Regions from separate parts of the Devosia albogilva genome, predicted to be linked through region 2. Evidence: predicted binding sites of a transcription regulator. Region 2 holds the regulator's gene; each other region holds the start of a gene.

Region 1 (7,855 bases), 890 kb from region 2:
TCCAGCGCGTCGAGCGACTGGTGAAGCTGGCCGGCGAGATCGCCCCACTGGTAGGCGCCGATGTCGAGCGCGCCAAGCGCGCCGCCATGCTGGCCAAGGCCGACCTCGTCACCGGAATGGTCGGCGAGTTCCCCGAACTGCAGGGCCTGATGGGCCGCTATTATGCCACCGCGCAGGGCGAGCCGGCCGACATCGCCAATGCCGTGGAACAGCACTACAAACCACTCGGCCCGACGGATCGCGTTCCGACCGAGCCCGTCGCCATTGCCGTGGCACTGGCCGACAAGCTCGATCTGCTCACCGGCTTCTGGAGCATCGACGAGAAGCCGACCGGCTCGCGCGATCCGTTCGCGCTGCGCCGGGCTGCGCTGGGTGTGATCCGCATCATCACCGAGAACGGGCTGCGCTTCCCGCTCGAGGTCGACCCGGACCTTCTCGCCTTCTTCCACGACCGCTTGAAGGTGTCGCTACGCGACGCTGGCGCGCGACATGACCTCGTCGATGCGGTGCTGTCGTCGGACAGCAACGACATCCTGCAGATCACCCAGCGGGCCGAGGCACTGTCGACGCTGCTCTCGTCGCCGGACGGGCAGAACCTGCTCGCCGGCTATCGCCGCGCGGCCAACATCCTCGCTGCCGAGGAGAAGAAGGACGGCACCAGCTATCGTGGCGAAGTGGACCAGTCGCTGCTGGGTCTGGCCGAAGAGAAGTCGCTGACCTTCGCCGTGGACGCCGTGCATGCCGCGGTGACGAGCCATGTCGACCGCGACGACTACAAGGGCGCCATGACAGAACTTGCAACCCTGCGTGCGCCGGTCGATGCCTTCTTCGAGGCGGTGCTGGTCAACGATGCCGATCCGGCGGTGCGGGCGAACCGGCTGAACCTGCTGGCGCGGCTGCGCGACACCATGCATCTCGTTGCCGACTTCTCCAAGGTTGCCGGCTAGGAGGGAACCGGCGACCGGCCTCCGGCTTTCCGCGATGGACCTGTTGGAAGGATTTCGCTGATGGCTGTGGGCCTCTTGGCGCTGCTCGATGATGTTGCGGGGCTGGTGAAGGTGGCGGCGGCGTCGCTGGACGATGTTGCCGGGCAGGCGGCCAAGGCCGGCGTCAAGGCCGCGGGCGCGGTGATCGACGATGCTGCGGTCACGCCGAACTATGTGCAAGGGTTCGCTGCCGATCGCGAACTGCCGATCGTGGCGAAGATCGCCTGGGGCTCGGTCAAGAACAAGCTGCTGTTCCTGCTACCGGCGGCGTTGCTGATGAGCCTCTTTGCGCCCTGGCTGATCACGCCGCTGCTGGTGATCGGCGGCGCCTATCTCTGCTACGAGGGCGCCGAGAAGGTGTTCCATGCTTTGCTGCCGCATGAGGCAGAGGTGCACGAGGCCTCGCTCGAGCCGGTCGCCCTCGAACCGACGTCGCTGGAAGACGCCAAGGTGGCCGGCGCCATCAAGACCGACTTCATCCTGTCGGCCGAGATCATGACCATCATCCTTGCGGCCATCGAGGTGGACAGCCTCTGGTTCCGCACCGCGGTGCTCGCGGTTGCCGCGATCGGTATCACGGTGGCGGTCTATGGTGCGGTGGCGCTGATCGTGAAGGCGGACGACGCCGGCGTCTGGCTTGCCAAGCACGGCCGCACCCGCACCGGGCGCACCTTCGGGCGCGGTTTGGTCAAGGCCATGCCGGGATTCATGCGGGTGCTCGGCATTGTGGGTACGGCGGCCATGACCTGGGTCGGCGGCAGCATCGTCGCCCATGGGCTCTACGAATTCGGCTTCGACTGGCCCGAGCACGTCATCGAGGCGGCGGCGCACTGGGCCGAAGCAGCCTTCCCGGCGATCGCGGCGGTGGCCGGGTGGCTGGCAACGGCCGGTGTGGATTTCGTCTTCGGGCTGGCGCTGGGGGCGTTGCTGATCCCGGTGGCCGGCTATGTCATCGCGCCCCTGTGGCGGGCGGTCAAGGGCGTGCTGCCGAAGCGGAAGACTGCCTGAGCTGTGGAGCAGCGGCCAGCGCCGCTTGCGTCGGCGTTCCCATTATGTTCCGATAGGGCGATTCTGCGGAGGATCGCACCATCGACGCCCTGACCGAAATGCTCGCTGCGGCGGAAGCCGTGCCCTTGTCCAATCTTGTGCTGATCGCCATCGCCTTGAGTGCGCTGGCGCTGGTGTTTGCCGTGGTCGGTGCCTTCAGGCGCAGCGGCGGCAGCGACGCGACCCTGCGGCAGGCGCTGGATGCGCTGGTGGCAGGGCAGGAGCGGTTCGAGCGCTCGGTGGCCGACGCAATGCAGCGCAGCCGCCAGGAACAGGCGGAGGGTGCGCGGCACCTGCGCGAGGAGGTCAACGCCTCGATCCGCGTCCTGGCCGAAGGGCTGGCGCGGCAATCAGCCGAGCAGGCGCGCCAGCAGGGCGAAGCCAGCAAGGCGTTGGGCGAGACGGTGAAGACGTCGCTGGAAACATTCGGCGAGCGCGCACACCAGCAATCCCGCCAGCTCTTCGATATCCAGAAGCAGCAGCACGACAGCTTCGAGGCGCGGGTGCAGGCGCTGTCGGAGGCGCAGCGGCTCGGCAGCGAGGCCCTGCGAGGGGCGCTGGAGGCTCAGCTCAAGACCCTGCGCGACGAGAACACCGCCAAGCTCGAAGCCATGCGCATGACCGTCGACGAAAAGCTGCAGGGAACGCTGGAGCAGCGGCTGGGCGAGAGCTTCAAGCTGGTCAGCGAGCGGCTCGATGCGGTGCACAAGGGCTTGGGCGAGATGCAGACGCTCGCGACTGGCGTTGGTGACCTCAAGCGCGTGCTGACCAACGTCAAGGCGCGCGGCTCCTGGGGCGAGGTGCAATTGGGAAATCTGCTCGAGCAGATGCTGACCAAGGACCAGTATGTGGTCAACGCCGCCATGGCCGAGGGGAGCTCGGAGCGGGTCGAGTTTGCCATCAAGTTGCCGGGCGACGAGCAGCCGGTGTTCCTGCCGATCGATGCAAAGTTCCCGGTGGAGGATTATGAGCGGCTGCAGGCCGCCGCCGACGCCGGCGACGTCGACCAGGTCGAGATCGCCGCCAAGGCGCTCGAACGGCGGCTCAAGGATTCGGCGGCGACGATTGCCTCCAAGTACATCGTGCCGCCGCGCACCACCGACTTCGCCATCATGTTCCTGCCCACCGAGGGCCTCTATGCCGAGGCCCTGCGCCGGCCGGGCCTGGTGGACGAGTTGCAGAAGAAGCACCGCATCATCGTGGCTGGTCCGACGACGCTGACGGCGATCCTGTCGAGCCTGCAGATGGGCTTCAAGACCCTCGCCATCCAGCAGCGGTCGGGCGAAGTGTGGCAGGTGCTCGGGGCGGTCAAGGCCGAGTTCGGCAAGTTCGGCGATGTGCTGAGCAGCGTGAAGAAGAAGCTCAACGAGGCCTCCAATCACATCGAGAAGGCCGAAGTGCGCAGCCGGGCAATTACCCGCAAGCTGCGCGGGGTCGAGGAGTTGCCGGGAACCGAGGCGGTGGATCTGCTGGGCCAGTTCGAGGAAGACCTGGGCGATGCGGGTGAGGACGGCGACGGCAATGTGGTGAGCTCGGCCTTCCTGCACCGGGTGGGGTAGGGGTTCGGCAGGCGCTGTGCTGGTCCCCTCTCCCCTGAGGGGAGAGGGTTAGGGTGAGGGGTTCACCCTCACGGCAGGAACTCAGGCGCTTAACCCCTCACCCGCCGCTGCGCGGCGACCTCTCCCCTCAGGGGAGAGGTGAGGCAGGAGCTGGGATTCTCTGTGCGTAGGTGGTGCCCGCGACCTCGTGGTTCGACAAGCTAACCATGAGGTCTATGAGGGATTGAGCGCCTGCCTGGAGTGTCTCCGGCCCGCTGCACCGTCCTGGACCTCATCCTGAGCCTATCGAAGGACGAGGTCGCGGGCACCGCCTAAACCGGCGGCATCAGTTCGGCGCGTTTTTTCGGCTTGAACGGGGCCATGCCTTCGCGGGCGAGTTCGTCAGCGCGTTCGTTGAGGTCGTGGCCGGCGTGGCCCTTGACCCAGTGCCAGTTGATCTCGTGGCGCTGGGTGGCGGCGTCGAGCGCCTGCCAGAGCTCGACGTTCTTGACCGGCTTCTTGTCGGCGGTGCGCCAACCGTTGCGCTTCCAGCCGTGAATCCAGCCCTGCACGCCATTCTTGACGTACTGGCTGTCGGTGTGGAGTTCGACCTTGCACGGTCGGGTGAGCGCGTTCAGCGCCTCGATGGCGGCGGTGAGCTCCATGCGGTTGTTGGTGGTCAGCGCCTCGCCGCCCTTGAGCTCCTTGGTGTGCGGACCGAACTGGAGGATGGCGCCCCAGCCGCCAGGGCCGGGATTGCCCGAGCAGGCCCCATCGGTGTGGATGATGACCGCTTCAGACATCGGCCGCGGGCCGCTGATAGACGTGGAACTGGCACAGGAGCCCGCCGGGTTCCGTGTCGACATGGGTCGGGACCATGCCGATCTTGCGGAGGACGGCAAGCGAGGGCGCGTTGCGGGTGTCGGCGAAGCCGATGAAGTGAGTGGCGTCGGTTTCCCGGAAGATCCAGTCGCGGAGCGCCGCCGCCGCCTCGGTCGCATAGCCTTGCCCGTGATGTTCCTCGAACAGGGCGTAGCCTATCTCCGGCTCACCGGTGGGGGGATAGATTCCGTATCCGGCACGGCCGATGAAGGCGCCGTCGGACTTGCGGATGAGCCGCAGTTTGCCGAGACGACGGGTCTCGAACAGCTCGATCCAGCCGGCGAGCGCGGTTCGCGCCTTGTCATGGCTCCAAGGCTGGCCGTCGGCGCTGAGATAGCGGGCGACGGCCTCGGTGCCGTGCAGGCGGACGAGGTCGTCGAGCTGGTCCATGCGCCAGCCGGACATGACCAGCCGCTCGGTTTCGAGCAAAGTCAGGTCGGTCATCGAGCCACGGCGGTTTCGAGCGTGCGCAGTTCGCGCGGAATGTTGAAGGCGATGTTCTCGCGAGCGGTGACACGGGTCTCCACCTTGATGTCGTAGCGCTCGGCGAAGGCTTCGATCACCTCGTCAACCAGCGTCTCGGGCGCCGAGGCACCGGCGGAGACGCCGAGCGAGCGGATGCCTACGAGGCGGCTCCAATCGATCTCGGAGGCGCGGTCGACGAGCATGGCAACCTTGCAGCCCGAACGCTCCGCTACTTCCACCAGTCGCAGCGAATTGGAAGAGTTGGGCGAACCGACGACGATCATCGCGTCCACTTCCGGGGCAACGGCCTTGATGGCCTCCTGCCGGTTGGTGGTGGCGTAGCAGATGTCTTCCTTGTGAGGGCCGCTGACTGCGGGGAAGCGGGACTTCAGTGCGGCGACGATCTCGCGAGTGTCGTCGACTGAAAGGGTGGTCTGCGTGACGAAGGCGAGGGTTTCGGGGTTCTTCGGCGTGAAGACCATGGCATCGGCCACGGTTTCGATCAGCGTGATCGCGCCCTCCGGCAACTGACCCATGGTGCCGAGCACTTCCGGGTGGCCCGCATGGCCGATCAGGACGATCTCGCGGCCTTCGGCGAAATGGCGCTGCGCTTCCACATGCACCTTGCTGACCAGCGGGCAGGTGGCGTCGAGAAAGAACATGTTGCGCGTCTTGGCATCGGCGGGGACCGACTTCGGTACGCCATGGGCGGAGAACACCACCGGTGCCTCGGTGTCGGGGATCTCGCTCAGTTCCTCGACGAAAATGGCGCCTTTGGCCCTGAGTCCGTCGACCACGTACTTGTTGTGCACGATGGCATGGCGGACATAGACCGGCGCACCGTATTTCTCGAGGGCGAGCTCCACGATCTGGATGGCTCGATCCACGCCAGCGCAAAAACCGCGCGGGGCGCAGAGCAGAATGTCAAGGTGCGGCCGCTTTTCCATAGCAGTTCAGATGCTTTCCGCGCCCGGGCAAGTCAAGCCTTGTTGCAGGCGATGGGGCGCATGGGCAATATGCCCGCGAATTACGGCAAGGACCCGGCAGTGAGTTTGGCGCAGGAAATGTTCGCGATCGTCCCGGCAACGGGCAAGGCGAACCTGTCGGCAAGCCAGCTCAAATTGCTGAGCGGCAAGGCGCGCTGGATCTTCCGGGTCGGCGAAACCGGTTTCCCGACCGTTCCAACCATCGCCATCACCCGCGCCGCCTGGGAAGGGCTGCAGGCTGAGCGGCAGCGGCGCGACACCAAGCTGCGCACGCACTGGATCGCCTGTCTGTTCAAGCTGGTCGCCGACCCGTCCAAGCCGCCGCAACTGACGGTGCGCACCTCCGCCGGGGCGCACAATGGCGGCCTCATGCCGGCGCGGATCGGCATTCCGGCGCCGACGACCTCCGATGAATCCGTCGATCCGGGCAGCGCTCTCGGCAAAGCCATCCGCGAGGCGTTCGAGAGCTATGGCTTCGAGCGGAGCTGGGGCGGATCGCGTTCGTCGGAAGAGGAGCGCGCGCGACAGATCGTCCTGGTGCAGACCACGGCAGAAGGCGAACTCGAGCAGTTTTTGACGCGCCATGCCGTGACCGGCAAGCTGGGGCCGGCGCCGGCCGGTGGTGCACCGCTGCCGCGGCTGCCGGATTCGGTCGAAGCGCTGGTGCAACTGCTCGACGCCAAGTCGGGGCGGCACATGACCTGCCTCGTTGCGGTCGATGGCGGCAAGGTCACCTTCCTGTCAGCGCGGCCGATCCAGGCCTCGGCGGCGGCCGAACTCGAGGCGGCGGTGGATCGCGTGCAGCGCAAGGTCTGGACCGCCCACAATGCAGTGACGCGCGTCGACCCCACCCGCATCGCGCAATTGCTGCACCCCGGCATCCGCTCCACCGAGGGGATTTTGCCGATCGCGACGGGCCTCGGGGTTTCGCCCGGCGCGGCCAGCGGTGTGGTGGTGTTCACCGCCGAGGATGCGGCGCGCATGCGAGCCCGGTCCCGTCACTGCATCCTGGTGGTCAACGAGACCGGCCCGGCCGACATCGAAGGCATGAAGGCAGCCACCGGCATTCTCACCGCCCGTGGTGGCATGACCAGCCATGCCGGGGTGGTGGCACGCATTACCGGCAAGCCCTGCGTCGCCGGGGTGCGGACGCTGTCGGTGAATGCCGGCGAGATGGTGTGCCGCATCGGGGATCGCGAGTTCCGCACCGGCGACCGGCTGACCATCGATGGCAGCGACGGCTCCGTTTATGCGGGGGCGCTGCCGCTGGCGCAGCCGCATATCGGCGGTGCCATCGGCACGCTGCTCGGCTGGTCCGACGCCACGCGGCAGATCTCGGTGCGCACCAATGCGGAGACGGTGGAATCGGCGCTCACGGCCCTGAGTTTCGGGGCCGAAGGCATCGGGCTCGCGCGCAGCGAGCACATGTTCTTTTCGCCCGAGCGCATGGTGGCGCTGCGCCGCGTCATCCTCAGCGAAGACGAGGACGACCGTAGCCGCGCCATCAACGGCCTCGTCGACTACCAGACCGGTGACTATTCGGCGCTGTTTGCCACCATGCACGGCCGGCCGGTGACCGTGCGCCTGTTCGATCCGCCGCTGCATGAATTTCTGCCGCGCAGCGACGAGGACATCGAGGAGACGGCAGCGCAGCTCGGGCTTGCCGTCCGGGCGCTGCGGCTGAGGCTTGAGCGCATCGCCGAGGTCAACCCGATGCTCGGCCACCGCGGCGTGCGCCTAGCCATCACCTACCCCGAACTGCTGCAGATGCAGGTGCAGGCGCTGATGGCCGGGGTGCGCGAGGCGTCGGAACGCCAGAGCGAGCCGGTGGCCGTGGAGATCATGGTCCCGTTCGTCTCGACGGCCAGCGAGGTGGCCTGGGTGCGGGAGCGGGTGAATGCCATAGCCGCCAATTCGGGCCTCCTGCGCACTGATCGGGTGAAGCTCAGCT
Region 2 (7,855 bases):
GCGATCGTGGTGGCAGCGACCGGCGTGCCGGTGGCCAAGCACGGCAACAAGGCGCTGTCGTCTCGTTCGGGCTCGTCGCAGGCGCTGGAGGCGCTCGGGGTGAAACTGGACCTCACTCCGGCGGAGATCGGCGACACCATCGCGCAGGCGGGCATCGCCTTCATGTTCGCGCCACACCATCACCCGGCCATGCGGCATGTGGGGCCGGCGCGCACCGAAATGGGCGTGCGCACGCTGTTCAACCTGCTGGGACCGCAGGCAAATCCGGCGGGCGTGCGGCGCTACCTGCTTGGCGTCTATTCGCAGCAATGGGTGGAGCCCGTCGCCGCAGCGCTCCTGGCCAACCGCGCCATCAAGGCGTGGGTGGTCCATTCGAGCGAGGGGCTCGATGAGCTGTCGACCTCCGGCCCCAACTTCGTGGCGCAGATCATGAACGGGGATCTGCGCAGTTTCGAACTGCATCCGGAGCAGGTCGGGCTGAGGCTGACGGACCCCAAGGACCTGCTCGGCGGCGATCCGATGGAGAATGCTGCGGCAATCAATGCCTTGCTCGACGGAGCGCCGGGCGCCTATCGTGACACCGTGCTGCTCAACGCCGGCGCCGCCCTGTTCGTCGCCGACAAGGTGGAGAGCATCGAAGACGGCATTGCCCTGGCGCGCGGGATGATCGACAGCGGCAAAGCCAAGGCCACACTCGCCCGCCTGGTGGCGGTATCCAACGGACGAGCGGAATGACCGATATCCTCAAGCAGATCGAACTCTACAAGCGCGAGGAAATCGCAGCGGCCAAGGCCATGCGGCCCTGGGCCGAAGTCGTCGCCCAGGCGCACGACCAGACGCCCCCGCGTGGCTTCCTCAAGGCACTCAAGGCTAAGCGGGTGAGCGGGAACTATGCCCTGATTGCCGAGGTCAAGAAGGCAAGCCCGTCAAAGGGCTTGATCCGACCGGATTTCGATCCGGCAGCAATCGCCCGCGCCTACGAAATGGCGGGCGCCGCCTGCCTGTCAGTGCTGACCGACCGCCCGAGTTTCCAGGGATCGCCGAGCTATTTGATCGAAGCCCGAGCGGCGACGCAGTTGCCGGTGCTGCGCAAGGACTTCCTGTTCGAGACCTACCAGGTGGCCGAAGCGCGGGCCTGGGGGGCAGACTGCATCCTGATCATCCTCGCTGCGGTTGGCGACGACACTGCGCGATACCTGCTCGATGCGGCCGAGGAATGGGGCATGGACGCGCTGGTGGAAGTGCACGACCAGTTGGAACTGGACCGGGCACTGGCGCTCGACGCGGAGTTCATCGGCATCAACAACCGCAATCTCAGGACCTTCGAAACCACGCTCGATACCTCCATCAAGCTCGCCGTCGGCGTGCCGGAGGGCCGGATGCTGGTCAGCGAGAGCGGCATCGTCGACCACCAGCACCTGGTGAAGCTCGAGCGGGAGGCAGGTATCGGCACCTTCCTCGTCGGCGAGAGCCTGATGCGGCAGCAGGACGTAGTGGCCGCCACCCGGGCATTGCTGATGGGCGCGCCGGTCGCGGCCGACTGATGGCGAGCGGCCTCACCCATCTCGACGCCCGCGGCCAGGCACACATGGTCGACATCGGTGACAAGGCGGTTACGCGTCGCCGGGCGGTGGCCGAAGCCACGGTGCTCGCCACCAGGGAGACCATCACCGCACTGGTGGAAGGCAGCGGTAACAAGGGCGACGCGCTGGCGACGGCCCGCATCGCCGGGATCATGGCCGCCAAGAAGACATCGGAACTGATCCCGCTCTGCCATCCGCTCGCGCTCAGCAAGGTCACGATCGATATCGACCCGCTGGTTGACGGTTCCGGCCTGCATGTGACGGCCGGGGCGGAAACCACCGGCCAGACCGGGGTGGAGATGGAAGCCCTGACTGCGGCAAGCGTCGCCGCGCTGACGCTCTATGACATGGGCAAGGCCATGGACCGTGCCATGACCATCACCGACCTGCGGCTGGCGGAGAAATCCGGTGGCAAGTCGGGCGATTACCGGCGGACGCCGTGAGCCTCAAGCCAGTCGAAGACGCGATGGCGGCTATCCTGGCCCGCGTGCCGCCCGTCACGGCGGAGACGGTGCCGCTGTCCGAGGCGGCCGGTCGGGTGCTGGCGGCTCCGGTGAGTGCAAGCCACGACCAACCGCCATTCGACGCCTCGGCCATGGACGGATATGCCCTCCGCGCCGCTGATGCTGCGAATGGTGCGGCGTTGCGCGTGATCGGCATGTCGCAGGCGGGCGCCGGCTTCGAGGGCACGCTGGGTGCCGGCGAGGCGGTGCGCATCTTTACCGGAGCACCCGTGCCGGCCGGCGCAGATACCGTGATCATGCAGGAAGAGGCCGTCCGCGAGGGTGACCTGGTGCGGTTCACCGCGCCCATACGCCGTGGCCACAGCGTACGCCTACGGGGCAATGACTTCGCGGTCGGTAACGAACTGCTCGCACCGGGCACGCTGCTTGGGCCGCTGCAACTGACGGTTGCGGCTGCGGCGAATGCCGGAACGGTGTCCGTGGCCCGCCGGCCGTCCGTTGCCCTGCTCGCCACCGGGGACGAGCTGGTGCCGCCGGGCAGCCCGCTCGGACCGGACCAGATCGTTGCCTCCAACAGCGCCGGACTGCTGCCGCTGCTCTCGCCCTATGCCGAGCGGGTGATCGACCACGGCATCGCCCCGGACGACCGCCAGGAGCTGACATCGCGACTCGCCGCGATCCTAGCCGACCAGCCGGACCTGCTGGTGACCACCGGCGGCGCCAGCGTCGGCGAGCATGACCTGGTGCAGGATGTGCTGAAGGAGCTAGGCGTTACGCTCGACTTCTGGCGGATCAACATGCGGCCGGGCAAGCCGCTGATGTTCGGCATCCGCGGCAAGACCCTGATATTCGGGCTGCCGGGCAATCCCGTGTCGGCGATGGTGACGGCGCTGGTGTTCATCCGCCCTGCCCTGCGCCGCTGGCTGGGAGCCACCGAACCGGAAACCTGGCGGTTACCCCTCGCAGCTCCCACGCCAGCAAACACGGCACGCCGGCACTTCATGCGGGCGCGCTTGGTCCGGACGGAGGCGGGTTCGCAAGTATTGCCCATCCTTGAGACCGATAGTGGCCACACCTCGTCCATGGTTGCGGCCGACATGTTGATCGTTCAGCCGGAGAACGATCCGGGCCGTGCCGCAGGAGCCTTAGTAGAGGCCATCCCGATCTCAGGTTTCTAGTTCTGCATGCGGCTCTATTGCAGAACATAGGCGGAACACTTATAGTCGTTCCGTCTATGTTCCGATTCTCGCCGAAAGGGCCAGAATGCTCACGCGCAAGCAACACGAACTGCTGATGTTCATCCATGAGCGGATGAAGGAGAGTGGCATCCCGCCCTCCTTCGACGAGATGAAGGACGCGCTCGATCTCGCTTCCAAATCCGGCATTCATCGCCTGATCACGGCCCTCGAAGAGCGTGGCTTCATCCGGCGTCTTCCCAATCGGGCGCGGGCACTGGAAGTGATCAAGCTGCCGGACTCGATGAACCCGACCCTGGGCGGGCGCAAGGCGCGGTTCGAGCCGGCGGTGATCGAAGGCAATCTCGGCAAGGTAGCGGCGCCACCGGCGCGCGGCGAGGACTATGCCCGCCCGGTGTCCGTACCAGTGATGGGCCGTATCGCTGCCGGTACGCCGATCGAAGCCATCCAGACCCACTCGCACACCATCGCCGTGCCGCCCGAGATGTTGGGCGCGGGCGAGCACTTCGCCCTCGAAGTCCGCGGCGACTCGATGATCGACGCGGGCATCTTCGACGGCGACACCGTGCTGATCCGCAAGCAGGAGAGCGCCTCGACCGGCGAGATCGTCGTCGCCCTGGTCGATGACGAGGAAGCCACCCTCAAGCGACTGCGCCGCAAGGGCCAGACCATCGCCCTGGAAGCGGCCAATCCGGCCTACGAAACCCGCATCTTTCCGCCCGATCGGGTGAAGGTGCAGGGTCGTCTCGTCGGACTGATGCGCAAGTATTAGGACCCCGTGGCCTAGCAGCAGACGCAGAAGGTTTGCCAGGTGGTGTTGCGCCTGGCCGGAGCGAAGCGGGAGATCCTGGTCTTCCGTCATGCGCTTGCGGGCATGCAACTGGTCAAGGGGACGCTCGAGCCCGGTGAGACTCCCCTAGCTGGCGCTTTGCGGGAGCTGACCGAAGAAGCCGGGCTACTTGCCGATCCGGGAGCCGGTCCACAGTGGACGAGTGCAGCGCTCGCCGATGGGCAGATCTGGCATTTCGTACCGGTATCCATCAGCGGCGTTCCAGACCGGTTCGACTTCTTCACCGCCGACGATTGCGGCCATTTGTTCCGGTTCGGCTGGTGGACCCTTGGAAAAGAGCCAGGGCCGGAATGGCACGAGATCTTCGTGCGCGCCTTGCGCGAAATCCACCATCGACACGAAGCGGCGTGAAGCCTCTGCCGGTGCCTCCGTTGAGGTTGGCCGCGGAAGTGAAATCGAAATCGTTTGGCAAGCGTCAGCTCGTGTCCTGCTTGCCCCCGGCTCTGTGAGCCGCCCTGAATCTATCCCGTTTATCCCCGCCCCCTCACTCGTGCCCTATGCTCTCGCCGTCGCATCCTGAAGCGCGGTCATGACGAGTGGTCGGGATGCGGTGGCAGGTGGATCGGGGTCGCCCGATCCGAACCTCGCTTGTCTTGCCGTGGAATCCCAAGGGAAAGTCCGGGAACACGGCTGCACTGAATGGTGCTGCACCGCCCATTCAAGCCGCTCCATCAGTGCTGCGGCGCCCTGGCGGATCGGTCAGTCGGCTGAGCGACCAGGAATGGTCTCTGGGCAGGCAAGCGAAACAGGACCCCTGTCGCTCTGGCGAGGCACGATCCTCACTCTGTCTGCGCAACTCTCTCGAGGCAGTGCCTCGCCAGAGCCGCTTCGAATCAAAAAAGCCGGCCCCGATGATCGGGACCGGCCCACAGGTGCTGGCGCGCCGTCAGTGGTTGTCGCGCGGGACGCCGTTGGTCTGGGCGATGCGCTGGTAGTTCACCGCCGGCTTCAGCACGGCGCCGCTGCCGAGCTGGTCGACGAGGCCGCGCTGGATTTCCTGCCACGGGGTCTGGTGCTTCGGGAACTTGTAGCCGCCCTCGGCCTCGAGGTTGGCGCGGCGCTGCTGGATCTCGGCGTCGGAGATCAGGATGTTGGCCTCGCCCTTGTTGAGGTCGATGCGCACCCGGTCGCCGGTCTTGAGGATCGCGAGGTTGCCACCGGCCGCCGCTTCCGGAGAAGCGTTGAGAATGGAGGGTGAGCCGGAGGTGCCCGACTGGCGCCCGTCGCCGATGCACGGCAGCGAGTGGACGCCCTTCTTGATCAGGTAGTCGGGCGGCCGCATGTTCACCACCTCGGCCGCACCGGGATAGCCGATCGGGCCGGCGCCGCGCATGAACAGCATGGTGTATTCGTCGATGTCGAGCGAGGGATCATCGATGCGAGCGTGGTAGTCTTCTGGCCCGTCGAAGACCACCGCCTTGCCCTCGAACATGCCCGGGTGCTGCGGATCGCTGAGGTAGCGCTCGCGGAACTCGGGGGAGATCACGCTGGTCTTCATGATGGCGTTGTCGAACAGATTGCCACGCAGCACGATGAAGCCGGCTTCGGCCTTCAGCGGCTGATCGAACGGCCGGATCACCTTCTCGTCCTGGATCGGAGTATCGCGGCAGTTCTCGCCGATCGACTTGCCATTGACGGTGGGGGCGTTCTCGTGAATCAGCCCCTGCTTCATCAGCTCGTTGACCACCGCCGGCACGCCGCCGGCATGGTAGTAGTCCTCGCCGAGATACTCGCCGGCCGGCTGCAGGTTGACGAGAAGCGGCACGTGGTGCCCGTGCTGCTGCCATTCCTCGATATCGAGCTCGACGCCGATATGGCGGGCAATCGCATTGATGTGGATCGGCGCATTGGTCGAGCCGCCGATGGCCGAGTTCACCACGATGGCGTTGAGGAAGTTCTCCTTGGTCAGGATGTCCGAGGGCTTGAGGTCCTCGTGCACCATTTCCACGGCGCGCTTGCCGGTGCGGTACGCCATCTCCTGGCGGTCGCGATACGGCGCCGGAATGGCAGCCGAGCCCGGAAGCTGCATGCCCAGCGCCTCGGCCAGCGAATTCATCGTGGTTGCGGTGCCCATGGTGTTGCAGTAGCCCGTCGACGGAGCCGAGGAGGCCACGAGCTCGATGAACTTCGGGTAGTCGATCTCGCCGGCGGCGAGCATCTGGCGAGCCTTCCACACGATGGTGCCGGAGCCGGTGCGCTCACCCTTGTGCCAGCCGTTGAGCATCGGACCGACGGACAGGGCGATCGCCGGGATGTTCACGGTGGCCGCACCCATCAGCATCGCTGGAGTTGTCTTGTCGCAGCCGATGGTCAGCACCACGCCATCGAGCGGGTAGCCGTAGAGCACTTCCACCAGGCCGAGATAGGCGAGGTTGCGGTCGAGACCCGCGGTGGGCCGCTTGCCCGTCTCCTGGATCGGGTGGACGGGGAACTCGATGGCGATGCCGCCAGCTTCACGAATGCCCTCGCGCAGGCGCTCGGCCAGAACGATGTGATGACGGTTGCAGGGGCTGAGGTCGGAGCCGGTCTGGGCGATGCCGATGATCGGCTTGTCGGACTGCAACTCCTCGCGGGAGACGCCGAAATTCATGTAGCGCTCGAGATAAAGCGCGGTCATGTCCGGATTATCCGGATTGTCGAACCAAGCGCGCGAGCGCAGCTTCTTGGGGGCGGAGCCGCCGTTTCCAGCCGTCATGTGGTCAGATCCTCAACTGTTCGCCGCCGATCGAAGCGGGCGATTTGTGCCGTTCTAGCATGTCTGTGGGCACACGGAACGCCGTCTCTTGAAAAAATCATACAATTGAGCCAAGTGCGTGCAAGCACTGGTGGAAGCGGCGGCCAAGGGCTAGGCTTCGATGTACTTGGGCCGGTGCAGAGAGGGCGGAACAGTGACAAGTGGCGTCGAGTGGGTGGCCGTCGATTGGGGCACCTCCAATCTGCGGGCCTGGGGCATGGGCGCCGATGGCAACCCAGTGCTGGAGCGCTCCTCCCCCAAGGGCATGGGCAAGCTGCAGCGGCATGAGTTTGCAGGTGCGCTTACGGAACTGCTGGACGGCGTCGCTGCGGGACACGGGATGCCGGTGCTGATCTGCGGTATGGCCGGTGCGCGGCAGGGCTGGCTCGAAGCGCCATATCTCGAGGCGCCTGCGGACCTGCGCGGCCTCGTGCATAGCGCCGTGCGCCCCGAGATGCCGGATATGCGCTTTGCGCCGGCGATCCTCCCGGGAGTGTGCCAGAAGTCGGGTGGCGACAACGTCATGCGAGGCGAGGAAACCCAGCTCCTGGGGTTGGCCGTGCTCAAGCCCGGCTTCAGCGGCATGGTGTGCATGCCGGGCACGCATTCGAAATGGGCGCGGCTGAACGGCACGCGCGTGGAACATTTCTCGACCGCCATGACGGGCGAACTTTACGACGTGCTACGGAACCATTCGGTGCTGCGGCATTCGCTCAACGGAGTTCTGGACGGGCCGGGACGACTTGACGGCTTTCGCGCGGGCGCGGAAGCGGGGCTCGAAAGCCCGGACCAGTTGCTGGGCCGGCTGTTCGAGGTGCGGGCGGTGTCGCTGCTATCGGGCCGCGAACCGGACTGGTGCGCGGGCTTTCTATCCGGGCTGCTTATCGGCACCGAAATCGCCGGCAATCGCGCCCGCATCGGCGACCAGGCGGTGCCGCTGATCGGTTCATCAACGCTGTGCGAGCTCTATGCCAGCGTGCTGGACATGGCCGGCATCGAGTCCGAGATACATGATGCCACGGCAGTGG
Region 3 (7,855 bases), 1.6 Mb from region 2:
ACCTGCCGCTCGAGCGCGGTGACGCGCCGGCCCAGGGTGGCCGCGCTGAGGCCCGTCGTGCTGGTCGCGGCACTCAGGCCGCCGAGCCGCGCCACGTCGAGAAAGAGCCTGAGGTCATCCCAACTGAAGTCCATTTTTCAGTTCTGCAATGCTCCTTGCGATCCTGTCTATAGCGCTCGCTGCCTGTGTAGAGCAAATATGCTGCTGTCGCTGCCGACCACCGCAGCAGCCCTCAACTCATAGCGACAGAAACGAAAGGCGCCGCCCCGGCAGCGCCGATGGTGAGTCTTTGCCGCAGAAAGGAGCACCACAATGCACCCCTGGACCCGCAAATATCTGGATTGGCGGCAGCGTCGCATCGCCATCCGCAAACTGCATCAACTCGACGATCGCATGCTGACTGACATCGGCACGAGGCGCGACGCCATCGGCCGGTTCGTCGCCGGCTACAACGACTGCATTTGAGAAGAGCGACCATGAGCACACTGCGCAAACTCGGCCGCAGCGGCCTGTCGACCAAGGCCATTGGGCTCGGCTGCTGGGCCATAGGCGGTCCCTTCACCCTGGATGACCGTGCCGATGGCTGGGGGGATGTCGATGACGCCCAGTCTGTCCGGGCGATCGAGGCGGCGCTCGAACTGGGCGCCACCCTGTTCGACACCGCCGACGTCTACGGCACCGGACACAGCGAGCAGGTGCTCGGCACGGCACTCAAGGGCCGCCGCGGCCGGGTGCTGATCGCCACCAAGTTCGGCTATTGCTACGACGCGAAAGCACGCTCGGTAGCGGGGGTCGATGTGAGCCCAAGCTATATCGACCGGGCTTCGGCGGAATCGCTCCGCCGGCTCGGCACCGACCACATCGACCTCTACCAGATCCATGTCGGCGAGCTCGCCGATGATGCGGTGGATGCCGCCGGCGAAGCGCTGGAGCACCTTGCCGAGGCCGGACGCATCCGGTGGTGGGGCTGGAGCACCGACAATGCGAGCGCGGCGTCGCGAATGCTGAAGTTCCCGCACTTCGCCGCCGTGCAGCAGGAGCTGAACCTGTTCGTCGACGGGCCGCAGGTGCTGGAGCTTTGCGAGGCACACAACCTCGCCAGCCTCAATCGCTCGCCCCTCGCCATGGGCATGCTGACCGGCAAGTTCGGTGCGACCTCCCGCCTGGCGGAGACCGATGTTCGCGGCGCAGGACACGCCTGGGTGCGCTTCTTTGCCGGTGGCCGGCCGCGGCCGGAAACCCTGCAGCGGCTAGAGGCGGTGCGCGAGCTGCTGACCACCGGTGGGCGGACCGTGGCACAGGGTGCACTGGGCTGGTTGCTGGCCCGCTCTCCGGCGACAGTCCCCATTCCCGGCTTCAAGAGCGAGGCGCAGGTGCGCGAGAACCTCGGCGCCCTCGACTATGGCCCGCTGCCGCCGCAGGTGATGGGGGAGATCGACGCTATCCTCAACCAGGAGACCGAGAATGCTTGAAACCACGACGCTGGGGCCGCTGACCGTCTCGGCGCTGTCACTGGGCGCTATGCTGTTCGGCACCACCACGCCGGAGGACATGTCGCGCCGGCTGCTCGACCGCTATGTCGATGCCGGCGGCAACTTCATCGACACGGCCAACAACTATGCCTTCTGGCCCGAGAACGGCCGCGCCGGGATAAGCGAGGAACTGCTCGGCCGCTGGCTTAAGGATCGCGGCCGGCGAGACGACCTGGTGATTGCCACCAAGGTGGGGGCACTGCCCAACCGGGTCGGCGCGGGGCTGGAAAATATCCAGGGGCTCGGGCGCGAAGCCATCGTGACCTCGGTGGAGGACTCGCTGCGCCGGCTCGGAACCGACTACATTGATCTCTACTATGCTCATATCGATGATCGCACCACGCCGTTGGAGGAGACACTGGCGGCGTTCGATACGCTGGTGAAATCCGGCAAGGTGCGAGCCATCGGCTGCTCCAACACCAGCGTATGGCGGATCGAGCGGGCTCGCCAGCTCAGCCGGCAGCACGGCTGGGCCGAGTATGTCGCGCTGCAGCAGCACTTCAGCTACTTCCGCCCGCGGCCGGATTCAGACCTCAAGCGCAACGCCACGATGGGGCTGCGCGGAGGCTGGGGTACGGAAGGCGGACTGCGGGGTCAGCACCTCGATTATATCCGCTTCAACCCTGAATTCCGGGTGGTCGCCTATTCCCCGATGCTGCGGGGTGCTTATGCCAAGCCGGAGCGGCTGGAGCCGGCCTACCAGACCGAAGACAATCAGCGCAGGCGAGAGGTCCTCGATGCGGTGGCGGCGGAAACCGGCACGAGCGCCAACCAGGTGGTGCTGGCGTGGCTGTTGGGCTCGACACCGGCGATCATTCCGTTGGCAGCTGCCTCCACCGAAGCGCAGCTCGAGGAGAACCTTGCCGGGGCGATGTTGAAGTTGACCCCGGAGCAGATGCAGCGGCTCGACACCGCCGCCTGAACTGAACAGCGAAGGCCGCCCAACGTGTTGGGCGGCCTGGGTCTTCCGTCGGGAGGAAGCTCTCAGGAGGCGGCGAGGCAGACCGAGGTGGTACCGCGATTGCGGAAACCCAGCTGAGTTGCCGCCGCCTTGGAGAGATCGATGATGCGGCTGCCGTGGAAGGGGCCGCGATCGTTGATCCTGACCTGCACCTGATTGCCGGTGCGCTGGTCGGTCACGGTGACCTTGGTGCCGAACGGCAGGGAACGATGCGCCGCCGTCATGGCGTTCTCGTTGAAGACTTCGCCCGATGCGGCCCGCTTGCCATTGAAGCCGGGACCGTACCAGGAGGCGCCGCCGCACTGGGCGTAGGCTGCAGTGGGAAACACAAGGATCGCTGCAGCGATGGCGACGGCGGATACGGCTTTTCTGTTCACCCGTGGAACTCTCATTCGTTAACGATGAGAGTGTCGTAACGGGGGCCATGGGCCACAATGTGCCCACAAACCTTGGCTTTGGCCGCGGCAGGGGCAGTGTTGCAGCAGAGCCGCAGTGAATCGGCAGCCTCTTCTACATTGCTCCCCGGAGAGTTACCGGATCAGAGCAAAGCCGGCCGAGAATCTGGAGTTTTGCCAGATCATGTTTCTCCGCTGGGTAAGCAAAGCGGATTCACTTTGCTGGGTGTGGCGGTAGCGCCACGGTGGTCTGCTGATGTTCCGGTTCGGCAGGATTTCTGCAGGTTCCGAGGAAAAATGCATGCTTTTCGTGCCCGACGAGAGCGGAATGTGGCACGTTTCGGGCAGATTCCTGCAGATCCGGAACGGTTCCTTCTATTTTGCCGGCTGGCACCGTCCGGTCGGAGCCAGGGCAGCGATGGCGCGTGGGTCGCAGCCGGTGGAGAGGAAGGTCAGCCATTCGTTCTGACCACCATAGAACACGTTGCGATCCACCTCGCCGCGCACGCCGGGAACGACACCGGTCTGGGTGTACTGCCAGAAGGTCCAGGTGCGGTTGTGGTAGCGCTCATGCGGCTCGGCGGCGGTGGAGCGCAGCCAGAAGCTGTTGGGGAAGTATTCGCCGGCGAGGACGTCGCGGTGGAAGTTCATGTCGGTGTAGATGATCGGCAGCTTGCCGGTGTGGCGTTCCATCGCCTCGAGCATCACCCGGATCTTTTCGAGAGCGTCGGCGCGGCTGGGCTTGTTCTTGCAGCTCGAATGGTTGTTCCACTCGAGGTCGAGCACCGGCGGCAGGGCGCTGAAGTCCGCCGGCACGTTGGCGACGAACCAGGCCGCCTGTTCCGAGGCCAGTGAGCACCAGGTCATGAAGTGGTAGGCGCCGCGCGGCATGCCGGCATCGCGGGCGCGCTCCCAGTTCCGGCGGAAGTTGGGGTCGATATAGTCCTTGCCCTCGGTCGCCTTCATGAAGACGAAATGGATGCCGTGGCGGCGGGCGGTGTGGAAGTCGACATTCTCCTGGTAACGCGCAACATCGATGCCCTGGATCGGCATCGAGCGGGCGCGATCGACCCCGGCGTGGGGCCGGTTGTCGCCCGGAATGGCGCCATAGAGCCCGCCGGCGCTGGCGCAGGCTGCCAGCACGGCGGCGAGCGCAGCCGTCATCACGCCCTTGGTGACGGCGGCGAAGGAGAAAGCGGGTCGGCTCTGAACCATGGAAGAACGCACTCGCAGAAACTGAATGGCCTTTGATTCAACTGCCGGCAGTTAATGGGCGATTAGGGTTGAGGGGAGCCGCAACGGGCATGGTTAGCGCCAAGCTAATGTTCTCTCTCCGTTCTTGAGCAGGCTGTGTGCTTCTGCTAGCGTCGGCTCGAGTGGGGCGCGTTGAGCATGGTTACCCGGGTCGCGACAGTGGCGTTTCAGGGCATCGAGGCGGTGCCCGTCGATGTGCAGGTGCAGATCGCGCCGGGCATGCCGAAATTCCTGATGGTGGGGCTGCCCGACAAGGCAGTGAAGGAGTCGAGCGAGCGCGTCCGCGCCGCCATGGTCGCCTCCGGGCTCGGGCTGCCGCCCAAGCGCATCACCGTCAATCTGGCTCCTGCCGACCTGCCCAAGGAGGGGAGCCACTACGACCTGCCGATCGCGCTGGGGCTGATGGCCGCCATCGGCGCAATCCCGCAGGATGCGCTCGACGGTTATCTGGTGCTGGGCGAACTCGGGCTCGACGGAAGGCTGGCACATGTCGGCGGCATCCTGCCGGCCGCGATCGCCGCGCAAGGTCGCGATCTCGGGCTCATCTGCCCCTCCCTCTCCGGGCCAGAGGCGGCCTGGGCTGGGGAAGGGCTCGACATCGTTGCGGCCGAGAGCCTGCTGGCGCTGGTCAATCACCTGACCGGACACCAGTTAGCGGCACGGCCGCAGCCGGGTCGACACTTGCCGGCGGGGGAATTGCCAGATCTCGCCGATGTGCGCGGGCAGCAGGTGGCGCGGCGCGCGCTCGAGGTAGCAGCGGCCGGCGGCCACAATCTCTTGATGGTCGGGCCGCCCGGCGCCGGCAAGTCGATGCTGGCGCAGCGTCTGCCGTCCATCCTGCCGCCGCTCAATCCGCGCGAGCTGCTGGATATCTCGATGATCCAGTCAATCGCCGGGGAGCTGGCGGGCGGCGCCATTTCCGACCGGCGGCCGTTCCGGGCACCGCACCACTCCGCCTCGATGGCAGCGCTGGTCGGTGGCGGGCTCAAGGTGCGGCCGGGCGAGGTGAGTCTGGCCCATAACGGCGTGCTGTTTCTCGACGAGTTGCCGGAATTCGCCCCCAGCAGCGTTCTCGACTCGCTGCGCCAGCCGCTCGAGAGCGGCGAGACGGTGATTGCGCGGGCCAACAGCCGCGTCACCTATCCAAGCCGGGTGCAGCTGGTCGCCGCCATGAACCCGTGCAAATGCGGCATGGCCGGCACGCCAGGGCATACCTGCCGCCGGGGCGCGGCCTGCGCCGCCGAGTACCAGGCGCGTGTCTCCGGTCCGTTTCTCGATCGTATCGACATCCGCATCGACGTGCCGGCGGTGACGGCCGCCGACATGATCGGACCGGCGGGGGCAGCGGAAAGCTCGGCCGAGGTGGCGCGACGAGTGGCAGCTGCCCGCGAGCGGCAGCGCCAGCGCTATGCCGATGCGGGCGCCGAGGGCGTGTTCACCAATGCCGCTGCCGGCGCCACACTGATCGAGAAACTGGTCGATCCGGACCGCGAGAGCCAGTCGCTGCTGCTGCAGGCGGCGGAGCGGTTCAACCTCTCCGCCCGCGCCTACCACCGCGTGCTGAAGGTGGCCCGGACGCTGGCTGATCTCGCCGGCGCCGACAAGGTCAGCCGCCCCCATATCGCCGAAGCCCTGAGCTACCGACTGAACTTCAGCGGCGCCTGACGCTCAGGCTGAGCCTGTTGAGGGGCCACGCGCTTGAGAAGTCACTAATTCAGTTCGGCGAATTGCTTTCACCACAGGATGGGAGTCTTCAGGACACTCCTCTAGCATGTCTGGGCGCAACAGGCGCGAAAGCTGGAGGTACAAAAATGTCTTGCGCCGAAGTGATCAGACACGACCGGGCTCATGCAATCGTCGGCCACCGCCGGCAGATCCTCCGGGCACTCGCAACTGCGGCCATCGCCGTGGCCGCCACGCCGACACTGGCGCAACAATATCCGACCATCGTCGGTGAGTGGTACATGGAAGACTACGGTCCGCAGGATTGCGGCACGCCCTTCGGGGCCAAGATTGGTCCCATGAGCTATGCCGAGGACACCTATGTCTGCCGCTTCGATGACGTTCGTCGCGATGGCTGGAAAGTGACCTGGAACGGCTCCTGCTCTGATGGCAACACCACGGAAAGCTCGCAGGTGGTGGCGATCGAAACGCGCGGACGACTGTCCATGTGGTTCAACGGCTATTCGGCACTCTCCGCCTTGCGTCGCTGCCCGGCCCGTTAGCCCCTTAAGCTTGCCGGGTCGGCGCCCGTAGTGTGCCTGCCAATCGCCTCGGCACGCCGCTCGCGAAATCGCGCCTTGCCAGGGCGAAGCGGCTTGAGGCAATGGTAGGGCCCGATTCAGGCACGACAACTCTACCGGTGCCGCCCTGCCCCGAGCCCGGACCGATGCGCAAGACAGGCGAACTCGTCCAGTGGAACAACAAGGGGGGCTACGGCTTCGTGCGCGACGCGGCTGGCCGCGACTATTATGTCCACATCTCCAAGATGATCGACGGGGCCCGGCCGCGGCTGGGCGACAGGCTGAGCTTTGCCGTCACCGAAGGACGCAAGGGCCGGCCATCGGCGGTGGAGATCAGCATTGTCACCCCTCCTCCCGCGGCGCCACCACCCCCGCCCAAGGTTCAGCGCGCGCCGGTCGAGCCGACCGGTGACCGTCTGTTGGGACTGCGCACTGCGGCGGCGACGATGATGACGCTGTTGATCATCCTCGCCATCAGTTTGGATCGCGTCGGCATCGGCTTGGCGGCAGCCTATACCGCCATGGGCGTGGCGTCGGCGCTGCTCTATCGCTTCGACAAGCTCTATGCGTTGCAGGGGCGGTGGCGGGTGAGCGAGACCAACCTCCATAGCGTCGACCTGAGTTTCGGCATTATCGGCGGGCTGGTGGCGCAGGAGCTCTACCGCCACAAGACCATCAAGCCGCGCTTCGTCGCCGCCACCTGGGCCATCGCGCTGCTGCATACGCTCGGCCTGTTGGCGCTGGCGCTCGGCTGGTTCGAGCCGCTGCTGCGGAGCCTGACCGGCAGCGCCTGAGGCGCCGCCGGCCGGTTGCTTAGTGGAACTGCGCCGTCTCGGTCGATTCCGCCATGGCGGTGGTGGCGCTGCTGCCCTGGCTGATGGTCATGGCTACCGCATCGAAATAGCTGGTGCCGACCTCGCGCTGGTGGCGCGTGGCGGAGAAGCCGTGGACTTCAGCCGCAAACTCGGCCTGCTGCAGCCGGGAATAGGCGGCCATGCCCTCGGCCTTGTAGGCGCGGGCCAGCTCGAAGGTGGTGAGGCTGAGATTGTGGAATCCGGCCAGGGTGATGAACTGGTACTTGTAGCCCATGGCGGCGATCTCGCGCTGGAAGCGGGCCATGGCCGCCTCATCCATGTGCCTCGCCCAGTTGAAGCTGGGGGAGCAGTTATAGGCCAGCATCTGGTCGGGATGGTGCTTGCGCACGCCCTCGGCGAAGCGCCTGGCCTCTTCGAGATCGGGCTTGGAGGTCTCGCACCAGATGAGGTCGGCATAGGGCGCATAGGCGATCCCGCGGGCGATGGCGGCGTCGATGCCGCCCTTGAGGCGGTAGAAGCCCTCCGGCGTGCGCTCGCCGGTGATGAAGGGGCGGTCCGCCTCGTCGATATCCGAGGTGATCAGCCGCGCCGCCTCGGCATCGGTGCGCGCCATGATCAGGGTGGGCACGCCCATGACGTCGGCGGCAAGCCGGGC

What was found. The regulator LexA, encoded in region 2, represses DNA repair genes until DNA is damaged. The targets are predictions, from matches to a motif close to TGTTCNNNNTGTGTTCNG.
Region 1: the regulator LexA is predicted to act here: its motif matches at 2,029-2,046, upstream of rmuC (DNA recombination protein RmuC).
Region 3: the regulator LexA is predicted to act here: its motif matches at 4,212-4,229, upstream of ACFSX5_RS09575 (YifB family Mg chelatase-like AAA ATPase).

The regions. Positions count from the first base shown of each region.
Region 1 covers NZ_JBHUNP010000001.1:2,585,059-2,592,913, forward strand. Annotated here, with positions in the region: gene glyS (glycine--tRNA ligase subunit beta) at 1-947, shown strand, start outside; gene ACFSX5_RS13010 (DUF808 domain-containing protein) at 1,008-1,994, shown strand; gene rmuC (DNA recombination protein RmuC) at 2,120-3,592, shown strand; gene rnhA (ribonuclease HI) at 3,904-4,374, opposite strand; gene ACFSX5_RS13025 (GNAT family N-acetyltransferase) at 4,367-4,897, opposite strand; gene ispH (4-hydroxy-3-methylbut-2-enyl diphosphate reductase) at 4,894-5,865, opposite strand; gene ACFSX5_RS13035 (putative PEP-binding protein) at 5,926-7,855, shown strand, end outside.
Region 2 covers NZ_JBHUNP010000001.1:3,476,795-3,484,649, reverse strand. Annotated here, with positions in the region: gene trpD (anthranilate phosphoribosyltransferase) at 1-735, shown strand, start outside; gene trpC (indole-3-glycerol phosphate synthase TrpC) at 732-1,544, shown strand; gene moaC (cyclic pyranopterin monophosphate synthase MoaC) at 1,544-2,026, shown strand; gene ACFSX5_RS17410 (molybdopterin molybdotransferase MoeA) at 2,023-3,225, shown strand; gene lexA (transcriptional repressor LexA) at 3,311-4,015, shown strand; gene ACFSX5_RS17400 (NUDIX domain-containing protein) at 4,055-4,444, shown strand; gene ACFSX5_RS17395 (IlvD/Edd family dehydratase) at 4,980-6,788, opposite strand; gene ACFSX5_RS17390 (2-dehydro-3-deoxygalactonokinase) at 6,982-7,855, shown strand, end outside.
Region 3 covers NZ_JBHUNP010000001.1:1,873,993-1,881,847, reverse strand. Annotated here, with positions in the region: gene ACFSX5_RS09605 (LysR family transcriptional regulator) at 1-134, opposite strand, end outside; gene ACFSX5_RS09600 (DUF1127 domain-containing protein) at 313-465, shown strand; gene ACFSX5_RS09595 (aldo/keto reductase) at 477-1,472, shown strand; gene ACFSX5_RS09590 (aldo/keto reductase) at 1,465-2,454, shown strand; gene ACFSX5_RS09585 (septal ring lytic transglycosylase RlpA family protein) at 2,517-2,885, opposite strand; gene ACFSX5_RS09580 (glycoside hydrolase family 25 protein) at 3,264-4,103, opposite strand; gene ACFSX5_RS09575 (YifB family Mg chelatase-like AAA ATPase) at 4,281-5,807, shown strand; gene ACFSX5_RS09570 (hypothetical protein) at 5,954-6,367, shown strand; gene ACFSX5_RS09565 (DUF1294 domain-containing protein) at 6,532-7,179, shown strand; gene aceA (isocitrate lyase) at 7,199-7,855, opposite strand, start outside.